Regions from separate parts of the Marinobacter sp. E2 genome, predicted to be linked through region 1. Evidence: predicted binding sites of a transcription regulator. Region 1 holds the regulator's gene; the other holds the start of a gene.
The links. The regulator LexA, encoded in region 1, represses DNA repair genes until DNA is damaged. The targets are predictions, from matches to a motif close to CTGTNTNNNNANACAG.
Positions count from the first base shown of each region.

Region 2: a site for LexA is predicted at 3,185-3,200, ahead of recA (recombinase RecA). Genes of this name have one in related genera too.

Region 1 is NZ_CM146911.1:2,524,049-2,535,453, forward strand. It holds gene AC0J1C_RS11500 (DUF1329 domain-containing protein) at 1-1,291, opposite strand, end outside; gene AC0J1C_RS11505 (DUF6586 family protein) at 1,552-2,058, shown strand; gene AC0J1C_RS11510 (hypothetical protein) at 2,110-2,373, shown strand; gene AC0J1C_RS11515 (cell division inhibitor SulA) at 2,377-2,877, opposite strand; gene lexA (transcriptional repressor LexA) at 2,921-3,529, opposite strand; gene AC0J1C_RS11525 (amidoligase family protein) at 3,751-4,752, shown strand; gene AC0J1C_RS11530 (gamma-glutamyl-gamma-aminobutyrate hydrolase family protein) at 4,745-5,479, shown strand; gene AC0J1C_RS11535 (SIMPL domain-containing protein) at 5,518-6,204, shown strand; gene AC0J1C_RS11540 (translocation/assembly module TamB domain-containing protein) at 6,225-9,980, opposite strand; gene AC0J1C_RS11545 (autotransporter assembly complex protein TamA) at 9,977-11,405, opposite strand, start outside.
Region 2 is NZ_CM146911.1:1,260,952-1,272,356, reverse strand. It holds gene AC0J1C_RS05835 (AAA family ATPase) at 1-487, opposite strand, end outside; gene AC0J1C_RS05830 (PilZ domain-containing protein) at 707-1,084, shown strand; gene AC0J1C_RS05825 (flavodoxin family protein) at 1,104-1,574, opposite strand; gene recA (recombinase RecA) at 2,040-3,086, opposite strand; gene pncC (nicotinamide-nucleotide amidase) at 3,252-3,752, opposite strand; gene mutS (DNA mismatch repair protein MutS) at 3,835-6,456, shown strand; gene fdxA (ferredoxin FdxA) at 6,609-6,932, shown strand; gene AC0J1C_RS05800 (LysE family translocator) at 7,035-7,682, opposite strand; gene AC0J1C_RS05795 (hypothetical protein) at 7,724-8,758, opposite strand; gene AC0J1C_RS05790 (DegV family protein) at 8,907-9,857, opposite strand; gene AC0J1C_RS05785 (metal-dependent hydrolase) at 9,968-10,801, opposite strand; gene AC0J1C_RS05780 (acyl-CoA synthetase) at 11,057-11,405, opposite strand, start outside.

The sequences.
Region 1 (11,405 bases):
TGTACGCCGGAAATCCGTTGTCCAGTCCGTCGATGTAGTAACGCCCAGCCTTGAGGTCGTAGGTCATCTCCATGGTAGTCCAGAACACCGGCTCACTGTAATAGCTGATGTTATGAGCCTCGGACACCCGCCAGAGGTTCCCCTGCTCATCGTACTCTTCAGACGCCAGAATCTGCCAGCTGTCCTCATCAATATAGAACACCCTACGGTCGTAGATGTGGCTGATCCCGGTGCGGCGCTTGGCTTCAACCACCCACACCCGATGCAACTCATAGCGGGTCAGTTCCTGATTGATGTGACCCGCGCCAATCACGTCTTCGGCGCGGACTTTCGGGTTGTGCAGCCGGTAGGCGTTGTAAGGCACGTAGACCTCGCGCTTGCCTTTGAGCTCCCAGTCGTACTGGTTCGGCGCCCCGTTGTACATGTCCTTCTGGTCAACCGAGCGCAGGGAGGACGAATTGGGCAGGTCGGTCTCATAGGCCAGGTTGGGTGACCGGCGGAGTCGCCGGGATCCGGAATCGTAACGCCAAGCGAGGCGGGGCGAACGCACCTGATCCAGAGTTTCGTGCACCAGGGTGATGGTGCCCGCGAGGGCGGATGGCGATACCGTATCGGTTTTCAGGTAAAAGATCTTGTTGTCGATCTCGGCCAGTTCGGCGCCTTTCTGGCTGTACGCGAAGAAATAGTCGTAATCATTCACGACCGGATTGAAAGAACCGTCGACCTGCGGGGTTGCCGAGGCACTGCGCAGAGAGATGGCCTCACCACGATAACGCAGGATATGGTTCCAGATTGCTTCCAGTCCGTTGGATGGAATCGGGAACGGGCTGGTCATAATGGTGTCGCGCACCCCATTACCGTTGTCCAGCAGTTCGGCTGTGACAGCGTTTTCCCGGAATTTGTCATAGACATGCTCGGGAAACGCGGCACTGCGGCGAGTCTGATACACCGGCATGAAAAACTCGGGCCCGTACCTCTCGAGCATGGCGATGTGGCCGTCTGTGAGCTTGTCCCGGTACAGGTCGAGGTTGCCAGCCGTGATCACGAACAGGGCATCGTCTTCCGGGTAGGGATCCACTTCCACCTGCCCCGGGCGCCAGGCCTTTGGAGGTGTCGCAAGTCCTCCGGTCCATTCAGGAATGGTACCTGCGTCATTGCCGGCCCGCTCGGCTCCGACCGGGGTAAGGTCTCCGCCCAGTCGTTCGGCTTCAGCGGCTGCCACTTTCGACAGGACTTGCCCTGAAAAACCCATACAAAATACTGCAACACCCGCTAGAACGTGACTCCGCATCCCTCTGGCCTCCAGAAATTCATGCTGTTGGTTCGCTGCGACCGCTGTTCCCGACGCACGCTGGTGGCCCTTTTTGCCAAATTCAAACGCCCGTTTCAAGTGATCGTTTGTATTTTATTGTGAAACACGCAACTCGCGTGCCCCCATCGTGGCAGCGCTCATGCAGAATTCAGGGCAAGGGCGAAATCTGCCGACAAAAATGGTATACTGCCGGGTCAACTTTTCCGGAGTTCATCCGCGTCTGATCGCGCAGGTATCCCATGGCCTCTCAATGGCATTCACTCGTTTCTCAAAAACTGTTTCTGGCCGGCACCTTGCTTCGGCAGATTGAACGCGCAGCTGAGGCTGGCGCCGGCGCTGCCGGCACGGAACAGGCCCTGCAGCGCGAGGCGGCTCTACAAGGCGCCATCGAGCTAATGCTCAGGGGCCGCCAACTTCTGTTGGTGATGATTGCCAGGTTGTATCAGGACAAATCAGGACAACCAGATACGCTCGGAGCGTTAGGCACATTGATCGGGAAGGAGTCCAGCGAGGTCATACGCTTGCGGGAGCTGGAGCAAACCGCCGGAAGCTGGTGGAACCACCTGGATCAGCTGGAAACGTCGCAGGGGCGGCCGCCGGCCACGCGGAAAACGGTCAGTGCCGAAAACATCATTGCCATCTCCGCCGAGACTGGCCCTGATCGCTCAGTATCGGCACTGCTCGAAACCCTCGCCGCTATCAAACAGTTCGCCAATGAGCTGGAAGAGCAACATAGCGAGTGGTAGAGCCAGACCTGCCCCGGATACCACGAATTCAACAACGTAAAGGCTTAATGAATGTCACCGTCGTTTTTTGAAATTGTTCAACTCAGCAATGGCGATTACGCGCTGCGCCGCATTGACGATGAGAGTGCGCCGCTGGTGAAGATCTCTTTCTCTGCGGAAGCCCGCGAAATGATGGAAGATCGGGATATGTCGGTTGCCAAGGCCATGATCGCCGCTGGCATTGAGGCGGTTGGCAACGTCACCCACGATATTGACTGGGAGGATGATGAGCTGGATGCCGTGGAAGACGCCCAGCCTTCCTACACCCTCCACTAAGGCTCAACGCTGCCTGAGCACAACGCCGTGGCTGTTGCCCTTGGCCGATGCCTGCTGCAGTGATTCGAGCGCAGCCCTGCCGAGCTTGCCCGTCCACATTACGACAGCATGGCAGGTGCCCGCGCTCAGGGCTCTCTCTGCCAGCTCCTGGGCCGGATATTCCGGCGTTGAGCGGAGCACCAGCAGCTCGCCAGCCACGATTCCGTGCATTTTCTGCCACTTGCTGACGAGCGCCTGGGGAGGATCGATCCAGGCCAGCCAGCGCTTCTCCTGGTTCAGCTGGGTGAGCATGGGCAACAGCAACTGGAAATTCTCCACCTGACCCTGCGGCAGGATGATCTCGGTCACGTTACCGGGGGCCTGGGAACCGGTGACACCCTCCGGCTCCGGGTTCCGCCGGGCACGGATAACCGTGCGTCGCTCGCGCGTGACATTCGCCGACATGGAACCGGACAGGGCATTCGGCTGGTAAGCGAGATTCTGGTTGAAGCTGAGTTGTTCCATAATTCACCCGTTATTCAAATGGTTCTGCCGTTGTCTGGGCCGATCAGTGCAGATCGGAGCGACGGATAACACCTACACCAAGCCCTTCGATGAACAGTTCCTGTTCGGCCAGGTCCACCTCAATCGGCGCAAATTCCTCGTTCTCGGCAATCAGGTAAACCTTGGAGCCCTCGCGTCGAAAGCGTTTCACGGTGACTTCGTCACCTACCCGGGCAACCACGATCTGGCCGTTGTGGACATCCTGGGTGCTGTGCACCGCCAACAGATCTCCGTCAAGAATCCCGATATCCTTCATGCTCATGCCACGCACCCTGAGCAGGTAATCGGCGGATGGCGAGAAAAACTCAGGCTGCAGTGTGCAGTGGTCTTCTATGTGCTCCTGGGCCAGGATCGGACTACCGGCTGCCACCTGCCCGATCACCGGCAACCCCAGATCCGCTTCCGCTTCCGGCAGTCGGATACCGCGACTTGCCCCGGGCACCATCTCGATGGCGCCCTTGCGGGCCAGCGCTCTCAGATGTTCCTCTGCCGCGTTGGCCGACCGGAAGCCCAGTTCCGACGCAATTTCGGCGCGGGTAGGCGGGTAACCGGTTTCATCAACGTATCGGCGGATGATGTCCAGTACCTGTGACTGTCTTGCTGTGAGCTTCATTGACCTACTCCGCTGGCTGAGGGCCTGAGTTCTGTCTTGACCGCTGTTTCAATGTCTTTACGAGCCTTTTCCAGGCCCTGTTTTTTTATACAGTAATCAGACTATATACAGTGTTTTATCCAGTGTAAAGCCGATCCGTCCAATTTCTTGCCCGCGCTTAACGGTGGTGTTCGCGGGTGTGTGTTATGGTGAACCAACGCCAACTCACACCAGGGAGTACCATGACACAGTCCAGAGCCTGCAGGATGCCGGATATTCTGAAGACACGGGAGGGAGACGACCGAAAGGTTGGCGTAGAAATTGAACTGTCGGGCCTTGGCTATGACGATCTGGTCGCGTTGTCGGCAAAGCTCCTGAAGGGCATTCCCGATCTCAGATCACGTTATGTGACCACCATTGAAACCGGGCTGGGTGAATTTACCGTTGAGCTGGACTCGGATCCCATCAAGGATCTGGATCTGACCGATGAACGACTTCCCGAATCCCTGCGCGAGTTCGGTGGCCAGGCGATGGATGTGATCGATGCCGCCGCAGAACGGATCGTGCCCCTTGAGATCGTCAGCCCACCGATCCCGTTTGCCAATCTCGGCGTGATCGAATCCCTGATGGACAACCTGAGGGAGGCCGGGGCCCTGGGCAGCCGGGAAGCCATCTACTTCGCGTTCGGTCTGCAGCTGAACCCCGAACTGCCGGACCTGCAGCCAGCTACCCTGGTTAGGTACTTCCAGGCATTTGCCGGGCTCTACGACTGGTTGAAACATCGACATCAGCTGGATGTCAGTCGCAAGTTCACCACCTACATCGAGCCATGGCATACCCGCTACACCGAGCTGCTGATGGAAGACGACTATCATCCGGATCTGTCGCAACTGATTGACGACTACCTGGAATACAATCCAACCCGGAACCGCGCCCTTGATCTGCTGCCCCTGTTTGCGCACCTCGACAGCGATCGCCTCGAACAGCACGTTCAGGACCCGCGCATCAAAAGCCGGCCCACGCTCCACTACCGCTTGCCCGACTGCGACATCAACAACCCCGACTGGCACTTTTCCACCGTGTGGAACGACTGGGTAGTGCTTGAACAACTGGCCAACCGCGCCGACGACCTCGCTGAGTTGCGGGCCCTGTTCCGGGAGCGCCGGAAACTGAGTCTCCACAACCTGACCCACAGCTGGCGGGAAACCATCGAGGACTGGCTGAGCAAGAAGGGCTATGTCTGAACGAAGGTTGGCAGAAGAGCCGGACGTACCCGGCCTGACCATTGGCATCAGCGGTCCCACACGAAAAAGCCTGGCTCACCGGCTTATCGGCCTGGGGCTTCGTCTACAGGGCGCGCGCACCTATTACATAAGGCCCGGCGCCCGTGTCGACGTGACCCTGCTGGACGGTCTGGTCCTCTCTGGTGGCACCCATGTGCATCCGGAACGCTTCGGACAGCAACCGCAGGTGAGCGCCCGCTATGACAGGAAACGGGATGCCACCGACCAGGCGCTTCTGGAAGGCGCAGAAGCCACCGGCATTCCAGTGCTCGGCATCTGCCGCGGGGCCCAGTTTATCAATGTGTTCCGGGGCGGATCCCTGTGCCAGAACGTCACGCCGCTGCGAGTGAACACCCGTCACCGGCCCCTGCTGTTGCCACTGCAAACCGTTCGCGTGGTCACCGCCAGCCGCCTGGAGCAGGCCATGGATTCGCCGGTTATCGGTGCCAACCGGATTCACAGCCAGGCCATCAAGCGGCTTGGCCGTGACCTCCGGGTGACGGCACTGGACAACGATCTGTTCGTCCAGGCCTTCGAAAACACCCGGGGGCAGTGGCTCATGGGTGTGCAGTGGCACCCGGAATACCTGTTGTACCACGGCGGACACCGGCGCATCTTTGCCCAGTTCGTGGCGGCCGCCCGCAAACTGAAACTGGCCCGGCTGGATCCGGATACCGGCGACATCTGACAATCGACGCGCAGATTCGCGCCCATAGGAGGCACACCATGTATCTACAGAAACTCAAACGGCGCCTCGGCGTCAGCCTTGTCCTGTTGGCGCCGGCATTGGCGGTAGCTGGAGAGGTCACACTCACGGGCGAGGGCCGGGTCCGCTATGAGCCCGACAGTGCCCGGCTGCAGTTTACCGCCAGCGCCGAGCATGCCCTGCCCCAGAAGGCCACCGAAAGGGTCGCCAGCCTCATGTCGCAGTGGCGTGAGGGCATTGCCGACTACCGGGACCGTCTTGAAGACTACAGCGATGCAACCGTTAATCTCTATACCCGCACCCTGCCACCGACAGACCGAAGCAAGGAGCCCGAGACGCGTGCGGTTGCCTCCCAGACCATCAGCTTCAGCATCAACGACCTCACCCTGCTCAATCCCCTGCTCCAGGAAGCCCAGGCCATCGGCCTGGACTACCATCTGGGGCCACACCAGTTCTTCCACTCCAACGAGACCGGACTGGAACAGGAGGCGCTGGCGCGGGCCATTGCCGATGCCAGGGCCCGCTGCCAATTCGTGGCGAAGCAGCTCGACCAGGGATGCGGCGAGGTCGTAACCATAAACATCAACGGCGGACATCGCCCCGCTCCCATGATGATGGCGGAGGCAAAGTCCGCCTCGGACAGCATTTCAAGCGTGGGCGAGCGGGAAATCGAGGCGTCGGTAAGCGCCACCTTCGAGCTGGAGTGACCCCCGGAGCCGGCGTGCGATCAGAAATCCCGCGTGTAGAAAATGTCCAGTGAAGCCGCCAGACCACTGGCGGCTTCGAGATAGAAGTACCGCCCCAGGTCGTAACGCAGAGCCACGGTGGTGATAGGCTCGAATATTCCGACGCCGTAGCGAACGCTCAGTTCATCGGTCAGGTAACCACTGGCCACTACAGATGTCTGTTCACCCGTACCCTCCGCTTCGAGGGTCAACTGGCGGATACCGAACTCCTCGCCGATCTGGCCGGTCACCTTGTTGGCCTGCGTCAGTCCCAGTGACAGGGCTGCACGACTCATCTGTCCCTCGTCGCCGCGGCTTTGCGGAGCACGACCCAGAATCACGTAGGACAGGGCATCGGTCTGCGGCATGTCCGGGTTGGAAAAGACCGTTGTCTCCGGCGACTGGACGGGGCCGCTCAATCGTATACCGGCGACCACCGTGCCCACCTTTCGAACCGCCTCGATGTCCAGATAGGGTTGCGTCAGATTGCCAACAAATAGCAGCCGCGCCTGTCTCAGCTCCAGCTCCTGGCCATAGGCCTCGTACTGACCGTTGACCAGCTGCAACGTACCGCGTGTGTCCATGTTGTCGCCAATTCGCAGCGCCCCTTCCAGATCCCCGGTTACACCAAAGGCGCTGAAGCTTACCTCATCCTCACCGACAATCACCCGCACGTCCATATTGAGGTTGGTAACGAGGGGCTCCTCCCGCTCAACCCCGACAATCACCTCATCTTCAGATACCGACACGGCCTGCGCAGGCAACCCCTTGATCTCGATGTTCCCCCTGGGCACTGCAATTTCCCCGGACACCATCAGGGTGCCGTCCCGGAATCGGATGGTAAGATCCGGCGCCACCTCCAGCTGGGCATAGGGCTCGATGTGGAATGGCACCCGGCTCCCGGAAATGATCACCTCTCCCCGGGGCGACTGCTCCCAGTCAATGTTCCCATCCAGCGTGGTCTGACTTCGGGCGTTACTCTGGATACGCCCGCTGATCTCGGCGGAATACCCCGACAGCTGAACGCTGGCGACCATCTCCTCGATCGGCACCGGCAATCGGGGGTCCGACACACTGCCACCCGTAAGGTGCAGTTCGCCGTTCACCGCCGGCTTCATCAGCGGGCCCGACAGCCGCCCCTGACCATCAATACGCCCGGCCACCTGGTCCAGCCCCGACAGCAATCCGGCAACGGCAATGTCGAGGTTCTGGAGTCGAAACTCGCCATCCACCGTCCGGTCCGGAGCGGTCGGATCCAGCCCCAGATCCAGGCCAAATTCCCCTACCCCGGGACCGGAGAGGCGCATGGCCAGGTCGGCCTGCTCCGGACGGAGGGTGAGCTCCGTCGACAACACGTTGTAGGACAGCGTCTCCCACTCGCCGTCCACCAGAATCTCGAACTGGCCGTCGCCCGCATCCAGGAAAACCCGTCCGTCCGGCCCCCGGTCGGTGGTGGTGAACTCGATGGTGCCGTCAATCCTGGCATCCCATCGCAGGGTGTCGGGAAGCACTGGCGCCAGGGCAAGCGCGGGGAACCGTTGGATGGTGTAGGCAATACGGGGCACAGGAAGCAGGGTCTGGTCATCGGCGCACACTGAACTTTGCTGCCAGCGCCAGCAGTGCTGGCCGAAGGTCAGTTCACCGGCCTCATAGGCCAGCGCTGCCGGCGACGCCAGTTGCCAGACCTGGGATTGCTCGGGTACCCGGATCTCACCACGCGCCAGCGCACCCTGCCAGCCCTGCCAATCCTTCGGTGCGCCCCCTTCGAGAACAAGCTCAACATTCGCTTCCGGGTGGTCAACGGCGAGGCGAACGGAGTGTTGCTCACGGGTACCCTGCACCTCAAGGGCGGCGGTATCCAGCACCTGACCGAACCCGCGCAGCTCGGCAAGCTCCAGCCTTCCGTCCAGGCGCTGGCCCGTTTTGAGGACCGCCTCCAGATTCAGTGCATCGATGGCGACCTGATCCTGCCAGCGCATCTGCTGGCCGTTCACCATTAACGTCCCGGTGGGGTTCTCTGGCGTGCCGCCTGCGGTCAGCTCAGTCTCCAGGGCACCTCCCAGTCCCGGCAGCAACAGTTCCGGCGTCGGCAGGCTCAGGGCCAGATCCCCGGCCAGGGTGTCGCCCCAGGTGCCTGAACCCTCAACCCGGTTCTCGCCGACTACCAGCGCAAGATCCGACAACGTCCAGTTGCCGGATGACGTGTCCAGCAAGCCAGACAATGAAGCCTCGTTGGAGCGCCATGTTCCGTCCAGTTGCCAGGATGCGGTGAGGTCCGGAATACGGTTTTCGCGAAGCTGCCCGCTACTGGCGACGTCGCCACTGAGACTCGCCTCAAGTACCGGAACCCAGTAACCGGGATTGAAATCCTGCAACTTCAGAGCAGCATCCCAGGACAGCGGGCCCGCGAACTGGACCGATCCTTTGCCCGCCAGTGCGCCGGCACCGGTGGTGGCTGACAGGTCGGTCAGCGTCACCTGCTCCATGTCACCGTTCACCTTCGTCGCCAGGGTGGCCGTACCCTGGGGACTGTCCACTTCGGCAGTCAGATCCGCCTGGTAGCGACCATCACTCCAGGACACGTTGCCGTCCAGGGCCTTCAGATTCACCGGCGGCGCCTCTAACCCGGGAACCAGCGTATACCACGGAAATTCGCGCAGGCGCAGGTTGGCGCCCGCCTTCAGGCCCTCCTGCCAGCTCACCTGGCCACTGGCAACGGCGCTACCCTGACCCTCGCCAGTTGCGCTCCGGGTGTTCAGCTCAATCCGGATATCGCGAGCGTCCCGGGTGGTCACCTTCCCCTGTAGCGCCAACTGCACGGGTCCCGCCGTGCCCGGCAACCGCGCCTCACCCCGCGTCTGGAAACCGTCGGCAAGGCTGCCACGGGCCTCCAGAAACCAGTCATGCAACACCAGGGTATCGGGCATGGCGGTCACCGGCTGGAACCGCTCCGAATTGATCCGCGCCCGTGCCGGAAGTGAGGGATCCAGCGGCGCCACCCGCCCGGTCAGCTGAGCCTCCAGATAGCCGCTGCTGCGGGCCGACACCTGCACATCGCGAACTGTGCCCGACAGGCGAGCGTCGATAGTCCACTGATCACCTTCAGGTGGCGGCAGCGTGGCGGTAACATCCAGCGAGACCGGCCAATCCCGCCGGGTTTCAACGCGTCCCGAGGCAGAGACGGTGTAGTCCCCGAGCCGGTACCACACCCGGTCGATTTGCCAATCGGCACCGGACCCGCCAGCATCCAGTTCAAACCGGTCCCACACGGTATTACCGTTGAACGTAAAGGGTCCCAGACGCACGCCATCTATCCGGATCCCGAGGGGGAGATCAATGCCGGGTAGTGCGACGGCACTGCCGCCGTCGGCCGAAGGTTCTGCCGGCGGTAACTGGGTGACACTCAGCGCCTCCGCTTTGAGCTGATCAACACACAGCTGCTTCTGGAACAGGCAGGACGGCGACCAGTCCACGAGGGGCGACTGCACCACGACTTCCACGCCATAGCCGCGCCAGACCAGACGCTGGGCCTGCCACTGACCGAACAGCGAACCGCGATCGGCTTCCACCTGAAGACCGGGCACCTGATCGATCACCCAGGCCGTGCCGGTCTCGGACCGAAGGGCCAGCAGCACCGCGCTCAACAACAGAAGCGGCACCAGCAACAGCAGCCCCAGACACAGCAATAACCAGAACCGCAGCCCACGACTGCGCCGGGGAGCAGGCTTGCTGTCTGGTGTGTCCGGGGTCTGTGTCACAACTCGGGCCCCATGGAAAAGTGAATTCGCCAACCACCGCCAAACTCAGGGTCCAGGCCTTTTGCCACATCCAGGCGCAGGGGACCGACCGGACTGATCCAGCGAATCCCGACGCCCGCGCCGGTGGCGAGAGGATCGTTGACATCATTGACGGCATTGCCGTGATCCACAAACAGCGCCGCCCGCCACTTGTCAGCAAACTGATACTGGTACTCGGCGCTGGCCACCATCAGGAAGCGGCCACCGACCGGCACGCCGTTCTCGTTCTCGGGCGAGAGCGTCTCATAGCCATAGCCACGCACACTCTGGTCGCCGCCGGCAAAAAATCGCAGGGAAGGCGGCACATCCTCGAACCGGTTGGTGGCCACGGCGCCAGCCTGGACCCGCCCCAGGAAACGGTGCTTCTCGGCCAGCGTGAACAGACCCTTGGCAAGGGCGTTAACGTGCAGGATATCCACGTCCGATAACAACGCCCTGTGCGAGCCGGTCATATCCAGCTGCAATCGATAGCCCCGGGAGGGATCCAGCGGCGAGTCCGCATGAATGCGGGAATAACCGGCGCCTGGCAGGAACAGTGAGCTGGTGCCAGTTTCGTCGTTTCCAATGTTGAACCGCTCCCCTTCCCAGCGTAGTGACAGAACCTGCAGCCAGCCACTGTCCAGCTGATGCTGCCACTGCTGGCCGAGGGTCAGCAGTTCCGATTCGACGTTCTCTATATCCTCCCGCTGGTAACCAGCAGTCAGGCGGATCAGATCTGTCATCGGCGGATCCAGGGGCAGCTCGTACCAGGTGCTCAGATTCTGCCGGGGTACGGACAGCTCGGTTTCGGCCCCGCGCTTGTGGCCCATCGGATTGATCCAGTGCTCCCGCCAGGTCCCGCGAAAGCGCGGCCCCACGTCAGTGGAGAAGCCCACACCGGCCGCCACCGAGCGCGCCTCGCGTCGCTCAAGGGCCACCGTAACCGGAATCACCCCGTTCTCGGCCTGGGACGGAGAAGCGTCTATATCAACGCCCCGGAAATAGCCGCTGCTCCGCAGATCGCGATTCAGCTTGGCGATTTCATCGGAATGAAAGGGCGTGCCTGGCTCAAACGTTACGAAATCCCGCAGCAAGTCCAGCTCGAACCAGTGTCCCTCCTCGAAACTCACCTCGCCCAACCGATAACGGTCACCGCTTTCATAGACCAGTGTGATTTCAGCGCTGCGCCGGTCCGGGTCCACCCTCAAGGTCCGCGTCTCAAACCGGCCGTCGAAATAGCCACGTCGGCGCGCCCGGTTTTCTATGGTATTGCGCAGAGTGGCGTACTCGCCGTGGTTGAGAATGTCACCTTCCGCTGGGTGGGCGGGGAGGTTGGCGGTAAACGCCTCATCATCGGCCGCGGCGCCCCGTATCTCCACCACCCGGCTTGTCACCCGCACCGGCTCT
Region 2 (11,405 bases), 1.3 Mb from region 1:
GCTTGGCCTGCGCCGCCACTTTCTCAAGCTCATCTTCCTGCTTCTTGCCGTACTCGTTCTTGAGCTGCTCCGAGCGCTCGAGGAAGCTGTCGCTGTCGAAGGTCTGGGGAACCACCTTCACCAGGCGACTCATCAGCTTTTCCATGTCCTGTTTGAGCTCGGTCGCCTTGCCCGCGGGCAACTGCAGCAACTTGGGAATGCGCGGCTCCTCAAAGTTGGCCACGTAGCACCAGTCATGGCTTTGCTGATCCGTATCCACATGGTGCTCCAGGTACCGGAGCATCATGGTGCGCTTGCCAAGGCCGTTCCGGCCCACTGCATACACGTTATATCCACCATGGGGCATCGCCAGGGCAAAACGTACCGCTTCCTGGGCACGGTTCTGGCCAACGATTTCGGCCAGGGGTTCCAGTTGGCGGGTGGTCTTGAACGGCAGGTCCTTGAGGACACAGGCTTTGTAGAGCTGATGCAGAGGCAGTGACTTCAAGATTGGTTCCTGTAGCGGTTAACACATTGGCCGGTCATTGTAGTTTCTGGAGGCGGCCCTGTCGCGTTCGCCGAAAAGATTTCGCCCGGCCTTGGCGGCCACCGGAAATATGTTAGGTGGTTCACACTTCTGCGACCGTTCATTTTTCAGCCAGCAGGGCCTTGACTACACTTCGTCTCCCGACAACAAAAATACGATGCACGCAACGGATGCCCGCGTATGACGAGTGATTCCGCCGACCGCAGAATCAAGGACCGCTACCCCGCCTCCTGCCTGAAGGTTCGCCTTCGTGAACGTGGTTTTTTTGGCCGGGGCAAGCACGCTACACCGGTAACCTGCCTGGATCTGAATCGTTATGGGATGGCCGTTCTCTGTCCTCGCCCGGTGGAGCGGGGGGCCAGACTGTTCCTGGACTTCGACGGCAAATACATCAGCGAGTCGCGGGTGGGTGCCAGAGTCGTGGATTGTCAGCCCTACCAGACCGGCTACCGGGTCAGCGTACAGTTCAGCTATTGCCAGGATCCGAAAGGCTATTCCCGTACCGTCGATAACGCCCTGTCCCGGATTGAAGGATTCTATAACCGCTTCGCGAGCTGAGCTGCGTTAAAACGGCAACTCAGATCAGCCCCGCGTCCAGACTGGCCGCCACGTACAACCCCAGCTCCCGGCACTGCTCCTCAAACTCATCACGGTAGTCGCCGCGGCAAATCAGTGGCTCCTGAATTCGCTTCCAGCGCAGCCCGGTGGTGATGCTCTCGATGGCCCTGCGGGTACCGGTGCCATCGTGACCAGCGCGAATGTAACAGGCAAACGGCAAGGCCTCGGTCTTCTCCAGGCAGGGATAATAGCTCCGATCGAAAAAGTCCTTGAGCGCCCCACTCATGTAGCCAAGATTCTCGGTGGTACCCAGGATAATGGCATCGCACGCCATCACATCCTCCGGCCCGGCCTCAAGTGGTGACAGAACCCGCACCTCAACATTTTCAATGTCTTCCTGGCGAGCGCCGTCCACCACCGCCTGCCTGAGTTTCAGGGTGTTCGGGGAAGGTGCATGGGCAACCACCAGCAGTTTTTTTTGCGCTTCCATAACAAGTTCCCAGTTTCGGAATTGCCGTTGACGGGCCGCCACCGGCCCGAAGAGCACAGGTGGTCAAATTTCGAGCAGTACAGACCTACAATCCCGGCAATCTGTACCGGAATGAAACCGCGGATCTGACTCGATACCCGGGCAAGCCATGAGCCTAGTATGGACAAACAGCAACAGGGAGGAAGAACCCATGCGCCAGATCCACTTCAGATCATTCCGGAATTTTGTCCGTCGACTGCAACATCGACAATGGATTAGGAATCAGCTTGCACAAGCCGGAGGTGCAGACTATCTCAGGCGATTGGAAGAAGACATCGGCGCCGAGCCGGGGCATTTCCGAAAGGCGCTTGAAGCGCCTCTGTTCTCGGTGAACAGAGGCGACAGAGATAGCCGGCGCGGGGCCAGCGATGGGCAGCACGCGTGGACTCTCACCCTGCCACCGCACCGCCTGCCCGCCGGGAAATGTTAGAGCAGCTCGCCGTTGGCTTCCGCCGGCGCCTCTTCCGCCTCTTTCTTGGCGGTCGGCTTGGGCATCAGCTTGTCACGAACCTTGGCTTCGATCTCGTTGGCGATGTCGAGGTTCTCTTCGAGGAACTTGCAGGCGTTGGCCTTGCCCTGGCCGATCTTGTCACCGTTGTAGGCGTACCAGGCGCCGGACTTGTCTACAAAGCCTTCCTTGACGCCCATGTCGAGCACCTCGGCCATGTGGTAGATGCCCTTGCCGTACATAATCTGGAATTCTGCCTGCTTGAACGGCGGTGATACCTTGTTCTTGACCACCTTGACCCGGGTCTCGTTGCCGACCACTTCGTCGCCTTCCTTCACCGAGCCAATGCGGCGGATATCGAGACGTACGGAGGAGTAGAACTTCAGGGCGTTGCCGCCGGTGGTGGTTTCCGGGCTGCCGAACATCACGCCGATCTTCATGCGGATCTGGTTGATGAAGATCATCAGGCAGTTGGCGTGCTTGACGTTACCGGTCAGCTTCCGCAGGGCCTGGGACATCAGTCGCGCCTGCAGGCCAACGTGGCTGTCGCCCATTTCGCCTTCGATCTCCGCTTTCGGGGTCAGGGCCGCCACCGAGTCGACGATGATGACATCGACGGCGTTCGAGCGAACCAGCATGTCGGCAATTTCCAGTGCCTGCTCACCGGTATCCGGCTGGGATACCAGCAGTTCGTCAACATTCACACCCAGCTTCTCGGCGTAAACCGGATCAAGCGCATGCTCGGCGTCCACGAAGGCGCAGGTTTTGCCTGCCTTCTGGGCCTCGGCAATCACCTGCAGGGTCAGTGTGGTTTTACCGGAGCTTTCCGGGCCGTAGATCTCACAGATCCGACCATAGGGAAGCCCGCCAATGCCCAGGGCCACATCCAGACCAAGGGAACCGGTGGACACCGCAGGAATGGCCTCACGGGGCTGATCGCCCATTTTCATGACCGCGCCTTTACCAAACTGGCGCTCGATCTGCCCAAGTGCTGCGCTCAATGCTTTCTTGCGGTTGTCTTCCATCAGTGCAAACCCTCTTTCGCCTGGGCCATCAGTTCTCTTTGGAACCTGACAGCGGAATCGTGAACCGGGACGCCGTACAACAAACACCTGAGCAATCCCTGTATATTTGAACAGTATTAAAACATAACCGGAAAAGGAGACCAACCCCTGCGGCAGTGAAATCGGTCAGACTTCATCCAGAAAGCCGGTAACCCCCTGAAGCGCAAAGAGAACGGCCTGCCGACGCACCCGATCCCGGTCGCCCTCGAAATGCCTGACCACCGCCACCGTGCTCGCCGGGCTGCTGCCCCAGGCAAACCAGACCGTGCCCACCGGCTTCTCCTCACTGCCTCCGCCAGGGCCGGCCACGCCACTGATGGCCACCGCCACGCTGGCGCCCGTGGCGGCCAGGGCGCCGGCCACCATCTCTCGCACCACGGGCTCGCTGACCGCGCCGTGCTCATCCAGGGATTTCTTTGTAACGCCCAACAGCGCCTGCTTGGCCTCGTTGCTGTAGGTCACCAGGCCACCGAGCACATAGGCCGAAGACCCGGCCCGATCCGTCAACACCTTGGCCACCCAGCCACCGGTACAACTCTCGGCAGTGGCTACCGTGCGGCCGGTACCAAGTAGCCGGTCGCCCAGGCGGTTGCCCGCGTCTTCCAATTGCTGATCGCTGGCCAGCATAATGACCTCCTTCGTTTCATCGCGGCGGTTATTTTCTTACAATTCACGCCTTCACCCAAAGCCAGGCGAACCGGACCCGTTCATGTCAGCAGCTCAGACCGATCTTTCCAAGCACACCCCGATGATGCAGCAGTACCTGAAGATCAAGGGCCAGCACCCCAATGAACTGGTGTTCTACCGGATGGGCGATTTCTATGAGCTGTTCTACGAGGACGCCAAGAAAGCGGCCGAACTCATGGACATTACGCTCACCGCCCGGGGCCAGTCCGGCGGCAACCCCATTCCCATGGCAGGTATCCCCTACCATTCCTCTGAGGGTTACATTGCCCGGCTGGTTCGGGCGGGTCAATCCATCGCCATCTGCGAGCAGATCGGCGACCCGGCCACCAGCAAGGGGCCGGTCGAGCGCCAGGTGGTGCGTATTGTAACCCCCGGTACCCTGAGCGACGACGCGTACCTCGAAGACCGCCGCGACAACCTGCTCGTGGCCATCTTCAACAACCGGGAACAGTTCGGTTTTGCCTCCCTGGACATCTCCAGCGGTCGGTTTGCGGTGTCTGAACTGGAGAATCTTGAGGCCCTGCAGGGTGAGCTCCAGCGGCTGAGGCCGGCAGAGATCCTGATCAGCGAGGATTTTCCCTTCGAGGAGATCCTGGAGGGCTTCACCGGCATCCGGCGCCAGGGTCCCTGGCTGTTTGAATCCGACACCGCCCGGCGGGTGATTACCCAGCAGCTCCAGGTGCGCGACCTCACCGGTTTTGGCTGTGAAGACCTGCACCTGGCCATCTGCGCCGCCGGCTGCCTGTTGCAATACGCCCGGGAAACCCAGCGTACCGCCCTGCCCCACATTCGCAAGCTGACCCGCGAGCGCCGCGACGAGGCCGTCATCCTCGACGCCGCCAGCCGCCGCAACCTCGAGATCGACACCAACCTGATGGGCGGCCACCAGTACACCCTGGCCTGGGTGATGGACCGCACCGCCACCGCCATGGGTGGCCGCGAACTGCGGCGCTGGCTCAACCGGCCGCTGCGTGACGTGGAGATTGTGCGCCAGCGCCAGCAGGCGGTTTCCGCGCTGCTGGACGGGTTCCACTACGAGCCGGTGCACGATCTGCTCAAAGCCGTGGGCGACATTGAACGGGTACTGGCGCGGGTGGCACTGCGCTCGGCCCGTCCACGGGACCTGGCGCGCCTGCGCGACGCCTTCCAGACCCTGCCGGAGCTGCAGGAAGCCCTGAAGCCGGTTAACTCCCACCACGTGGTCAAGCTGGCCACCACCATTGGCGAGTACCCCGAACTGGCCGACCTGCTGGAACGGGCGATCATCGATAATCCACCGGTGGTGATTCGCGAGGGCGGCGTGATCCGGGAGGGCTTCGACGAAGAGCTGGATGAGTTGCGCAACATCAGCGAGAACGCCGGCCAGTACCTGTTGGATGTGGAGACCCGTGAGCGCGAGCGCACCGGCATCAGCACCCTGAAAGTGGGCTATAACCGGGTGCACGGCTACTACATTGAAATTACCCGGGCCCAGTCGGCCCAGGCGCCCGCGGACTACATTCGCCGCCAGACCCTGAAAAACGCCGAGCGCTTTATTACCCCGGAGCTGAAGGAGTTCGAGGACAAGGCGCTGAGCGCCAAAAGCCGGGCCCTGGCCCGGGAAAAGGGCCTGTACGACGAGGTGCTGGAAACCGTGGCCGAGCAGCTGGCGCCACTGCAGGACGCGGCCCAGGCACTGGCGGAGCTGGATGTGCTCAGCAACTTTGCCGAGCGGGCTACCTCACTGCGGTTCTCCGCACCGGAATTCAGCGAATCGCCCGGGTTTGATATCGAGGAGGGCCGTCATCCGGTGGTTGAACAGCTGCTGGACGAGCCCTTTGTGCCCAACGATCTGTTGATGGACACCCAGCGGCGCATGCTGGTGATCACCGGCCCCAACATGGGCGGTAAGTCCACCTACATGCGTCAGGCGGCACTCATCGCACTGCTCGCCTACACCGGCAGCTTCGTGCCCGCCAACCGGGCGGTGATCGGCCCGGTGGACCGTATCTTCACCCGCATGGGGTCCTCCGACGACATTGCCGGTGGCCGCTCTACTTTCATGGTGGAAATGACCGAAACCGCCAACATCCTGCACAACGCCACCGAGCACAGCCTGGTGCTGATGGACGAGGTGGGCCGGGGCACCAGCACCTTTGATGGCCTGTCACTGGCCTGGGCCACCGCCGAACACCTGGCCCGGGAAATCCGCTGTTATACCCTGTTTGCCACCCATTATTTCGAACTGACGCAGCTGGCCGACGAGCTGCAGCACGCGGTGAACGTGCACCTGACAGCCACCGAGCACGATGACAGCATCGTATTTCTGCATAACGTGCACGATGGCCCCGCCAGCCAGAGCTACGGCCTGCAGGTGGCAAAACTGGCCGGGGTGCCCCAGGACGTGATCCGCAATGCCAAGGCACAGCTGTCCCATCTGGAAGGCAGCGCCAGCCCGGCCACGCCAGGCAGTCAGGATAAAACCCGGCCTGCTCCAGCACCGGCTGCCCCGAAGGCCAGCGAGCCCGTCTACCAGGGCGACATGTTTGCCAGTCTGGAGCCCAGCGCTGTGGAAGAGGCACTGAAAGCGCTGGATGTGGATGATCTCACGCCCCGGGAAGCCATGAACCGGCTGTACGAATTGAAAGAGTTACTGAAAAAATAGCAGCGAGTTGATCTGGGTAATAAGGTTATAGCAGGGCAACGCTTGCGGCTGTGAGGGTCCCTCCCTACAATATCGCGCACTAAAATATAACGGTGGGGCTCCGTACGGCGCTCCTGATGAGATTGACCGACCACTGGACCAGGGATCTGACTATGGCGTTTATCGTTACTGATAACTGCATCAAGTGCAAATACACAGACTGCGTGGAAGTCTGCCCGGTAGATTGTTTCTACGAAGGACCGAACTTCCTGGTAATTGATCCGGACGAGTGTATCGACTGCGCCCTGTGCGAGCCCGAGTGCCCGGCCGAGGCCATTTTCTCCGAGGACGAGCTGCCTGCCGACCAGGTCCAGTTTGTGGAGCTCAATGCCGAGCTGGCCGCCAAGTGGCCGAACATCACCGAGAAGAAAGACCCGCTGCCGGATGCCGAGGAATGGGACGGCAAGCCGAACAAGCTCCAGTACCTGGAGAAGTAACACGCCGGCGCTGGAACGAAAAAAGCACCGGAACGGAAAAGGGAAGCCTCGGCTTCCCTTTTTCTTTGAGCAGTTACGGCGCCCGGCCGCGCTCGCCTGTTCTCAGCTGCTGGCTAGCTTGGCACCCATGGCAACGAAGAATCCACCGGTCAGGCCGTTGAGCAGCTTTTTCAGCCGGGCGTTAACCCCCAGGCTGCGGAAGGTGACCACCACCCACGCCAGGCCACATTGCCACACCATCGCCAGCAGGAAGTGCACCCCGGCCAGCAGCAGCGATTGCTGGAAGGCATTTCCGGCAGGATCAATAAACTGCGGCAGCAGCGCCATATAGAACAACGCGGTTTTGGGATTCAGAACGTTGGAGAGTACGCCCTCCCGAAACGACACCGCCACGCCAACATGCCTTAGAGCGATTGACGCGGGCACGTCTGCGGTCGCACTGTCAGGAGCCGCCCGGCTCCGGCGAAACGCCTGGCGCAGCGAACCAATACCCAGCCAGATCAGATAGAGGGCACCGGCCCACTTCAGGGCGGTAAAGGCCCAGGCCGTTTCCACCAGCAACAGGGAGATGCCGAGGGCAGAGAGTGTAGCGTGAATGAACAGGCCGCTGCAGATGCCGACACTGGTCGCGCAGCCATCCCGCAAACCACCCCGACCGGTATTGCGCATCACCAGGAGCGTATCGACTCCCGGCGTAATGGTAAGCAGGGTAATGGCGACCAGATAGGCCCAGAACAGATCGGAGATCATGGCACTGCCTCCTCAAAGCACAACAGGAGGCCGCGACCTGATCAGGCCCCCTGCTGGAGAATCTTCTTTGCCGCGGCAGACTTGTAGAACGGTGTCAGTCGTCGGCGGATCAGGGCTTCAACATAGCCCTCTTCCCGCAACACGTCTATAACCGGAATTGCGTAGGCGTCGATTTCGGCCATGATCACCTCCTGGCTCACACCAACGTCGCCCAGCAGGTCAACCACGGGCCGGTCACCGTACTTCTCGAACAGATGCGCGACCACCGCCCGGGCACAGCCCTCGAAGTAAGGGGTTTTGCGGAACTGCAGCCAGAACTCGTAGCCCAGCACCACAAACTCCTGCAGCTCCACATCGCCCAGCCCTTCCTGGAGCTCGGCAATGGTGCGATCCTCCACAGCCACCCAGGCAGCCATCACGCTGTCCCGAAGCTCGTCATCCGACAACGCCTTGTGGAGAAACTGCTCACTCCGGCTGATCAGGCCCGGCAGGCTGTCGGACAGCCAGGCCTTGAGGCGACGCTCGAAGGTTTCGTCCAGGCCCGGCACCGCCCTGTTGGCCATGCGCTTGCCGAATTTCATCATCGAACCCACGCCCGGCACCGATTTGGTGATCAGGTTGTCCTCGTACAGGTAATTCACCAGCCCGTGGTACACCACATTGGCGACCAGTTCCTGATACACAGGATGAGACATGATCTCGCTGATCACCCGCTCCCGCTGCTGGCGCAACTCGAGGGCCTCTTCCAGGAAGCCGGTGGCCTGATCGCGGGAAATGATCTCGCCCAGGGTGGTCGTCGACTGCACATCCGCATTCAGCACTTCTGTCGCCATTTCCGCCGCCAGCTCAGGAATACCGGCGTCCAGTTCCATGTTCATCACGATCCGGTGAATCACGCCCATCACCTGATCCTCGGAGGTCACGCGGTTAAGGGTCAGCGTACCGGCCTGTTGCCAGAGTTCCTCCAGCTCCTGCTTGAGGAACTTGCGCAGTTTGGCACCCTTCAGCAAGGCCAGCTCGTGCTTTACGTGCTGCTCCAGCAACTGGTCGGCGAGATCCGTTGTGCCTTTGGTCATGGTGTCAGATGTCCTGTGGTTAAAGTGAAAACCGATGGCCGGAGGCTAACACGAACGAAGGCCCGGCGGGTTTGCCAAAACTACAGGCGAAGGGATGCACGGGGGCCAGTCAGCCCCCGATCCGGCCAGAGAGAAGGTCTTGAAGAGGCTACTGGAAGTCGCTGAAGCTGTGGGGCTCGGCGGCCAGGGCCAGGCACAGGCTGCCGGGGCCCACGTAGATACTGCTGGTAATGCCCATCTGGGAAAGCAGCAGCTCAACACCGTTACGCTCGCAGGCATCGCGCAGGCGGTTCAGCCCCGGAAGGTCCTCAATTTCGGTCCAGGTCAGCCCGCAGGAAAGACTCACGTAGGGGGTCAGGAGACCCGCTTCCACCCGTGCGGCGGCGTAATTCATCACCTTCTCCACCGCCACATCGAAGCTCCGGGTTTTGGCAACGGGCTGACCCTCTGCCCCCTGACCGAAGATGACCGGGGTAATATTCAGGGCCTTGCCAAGAAACGCGACCAGCGCCGACACACTCTTGTCGCCGCGGCGGCGGGCCCGCTCGCGAATGTAGTGCAGATCCCGTGGAATCACGCAGGTGTAGATCTTGTCAGTGAAGGCCTCCACCTCGTGCCGCAGCGCATTCTTGGTCAGCTTCTGGTCAATCAGACGGAGTGTGTGCGCCGCCAGGAGGCCCTGGCCGGCAAAAATCTGCTTGCTGTCGATCACCCGCATGAAAAACCGACCCTCGCGGCCGGCCGCCGTCCTGGCCCGTTCATAGTTCGACAGAACGCTGTTCATGGCCTCGGTGGCGTTCTGGAAAATCAGGCTGCGAGTCTTGGTTACGGTTTCGCAGATGGCAAGGTCAAACTGAGTCACGATCTTTTCCATGAACAGCTCATGGATCTGCTCGGCACTGAAGGCACGGGTTTCGGCCTCGTGGCCTTTCTGCAGCAGGCCGCTCTGGTAGAACTCCTGGGTTCGGACGGGGTCGTGTTCGTCTATGTAGGTCTGGCCGTCGATAACGGCGGTCACGGGAAGGATGAACAGGTCGTGTTTTCTGCTGAACTCATACGGTAAATCACACGCGGAATCGACGATCAAACCAACTCGCATGGCGGGCCTCCAGCTCCGGACCGCTTCCTCGCCGGAAGCGCCCTTTATTGTCATTATTTTTGGTGCCGTCCAGTCTTACACAACCTGACCAGAATTTCAGCAACGAGAAGCTAACCCGCCGGAGGCGCCAGTTCAAGCTCCTTGAGCGTGCGCTCAAGCAAGTCCCGGTTGTCCTGCTGCCAGGGGTGAAATCCCTTGCGGAAGTACGCCAGGAACTCGGGGAGGCAAGTACGTAACACGCCCGGCTTTCCCCACAGAAAGTTGATGCCGCCCAGCCAGGTGCGCAGGCTCCAGAGCTTGCCATCGGTCTTGAGCAGGCTGCAGGTGTTCAGGAAGGTGTACTTGAAGAAATTCCAGGTGACAAACAGGAACACGATCCGGCGCAGGCGCTCGTTGCCCACGCATTCCCGGTAGACATCAAAGGCCACCGATTTATGCTCGGTTTCCTCAATGGCGTGCCAGCGCCAGAGCCTGGCCATCGTCGGCGACGCCCCTTCCATCCATTCCGGGTGGCGCAGAATGGCGTTGGCCAGAACCGCCGTGTAGTGTTCCGCACCGCAGGTGCCCGCCAGTTGCCGGCTCGGGGGCAACTTGCCTACCCACTCCATGTGCTTGCGAAAACGCCGGTCGAGGGCGTCGATGTCATAACCACGGGCCTTCAGGGCGTCGTTGTATTCCCTGTGCTCACGGCTGTGCAGGGCTTCCTGTCCGATAAAGCCCCGGATTTCCGCTTTCAGCTTGGGGTCTTCAATCCGGTCACGGTACAGCCTCACGGCATTGATAAACTGCTGCTCGCCGTCGGGAAACTGCAGCGACAGCGCGTTGAAAAAAGCGGTACGGAATGCGTCGTTGCCGTGCCAGAGCGTTTTCAGATCTTCGCTGACATCGAACCGCAGATGCCTGGGCTCAACGGAGACGCCCTCGGGCGTGGAGCTGATGGTCATAACTGCCTCCCGTTTTTCTTGTGTTGTTATCCTGAACGAAGAGCGGGCAAAAATTCACCAGAAAGGTCAGTGTAAACCCGGCGAGCAGCGCGAAGGAAGGCGTTAGGGGCAATAATTCGACAAATTGTCACGAAATGACATTTTGTCAAAACGAAACAGCCAGGCGCCGAACAGCAAAACCCGACCGGCAAAAAAAGGGAGGCTCAAGGCCTCCCAAGGACACACAGGGGGTTGGCGTCGCCGAAGCGGTGGGGCTCAGTCCAGCTCTTTGGCCTGGTCCCGCAGAACAAACTTCTGGATCTTGCCCGTGGAGGTCTTGGGCAGCTCCGAGAACACAACGGTCTTGGGCACTTTGAAGCGCGCCAGATGCTCCCGGCAGAAGGTGATGATGTCTTCCTCGGTCACCTGGCCGGCTTCCGGCTTGAGGGTGACGAAGGCGCAGGGTGTCTCACCCCACTTTTCGTCGGGCCGGGCAACCACCGCCGCCTCCAGGACGGCCGGGTGACGGTACAGGGTATCTTCCACCTCGATGGTGGAGATGTTCTCGCCACCGGAAATGATGATGTCCTTCAACCGGTCCTTGATTTCCATGTAGCCGTCTTCG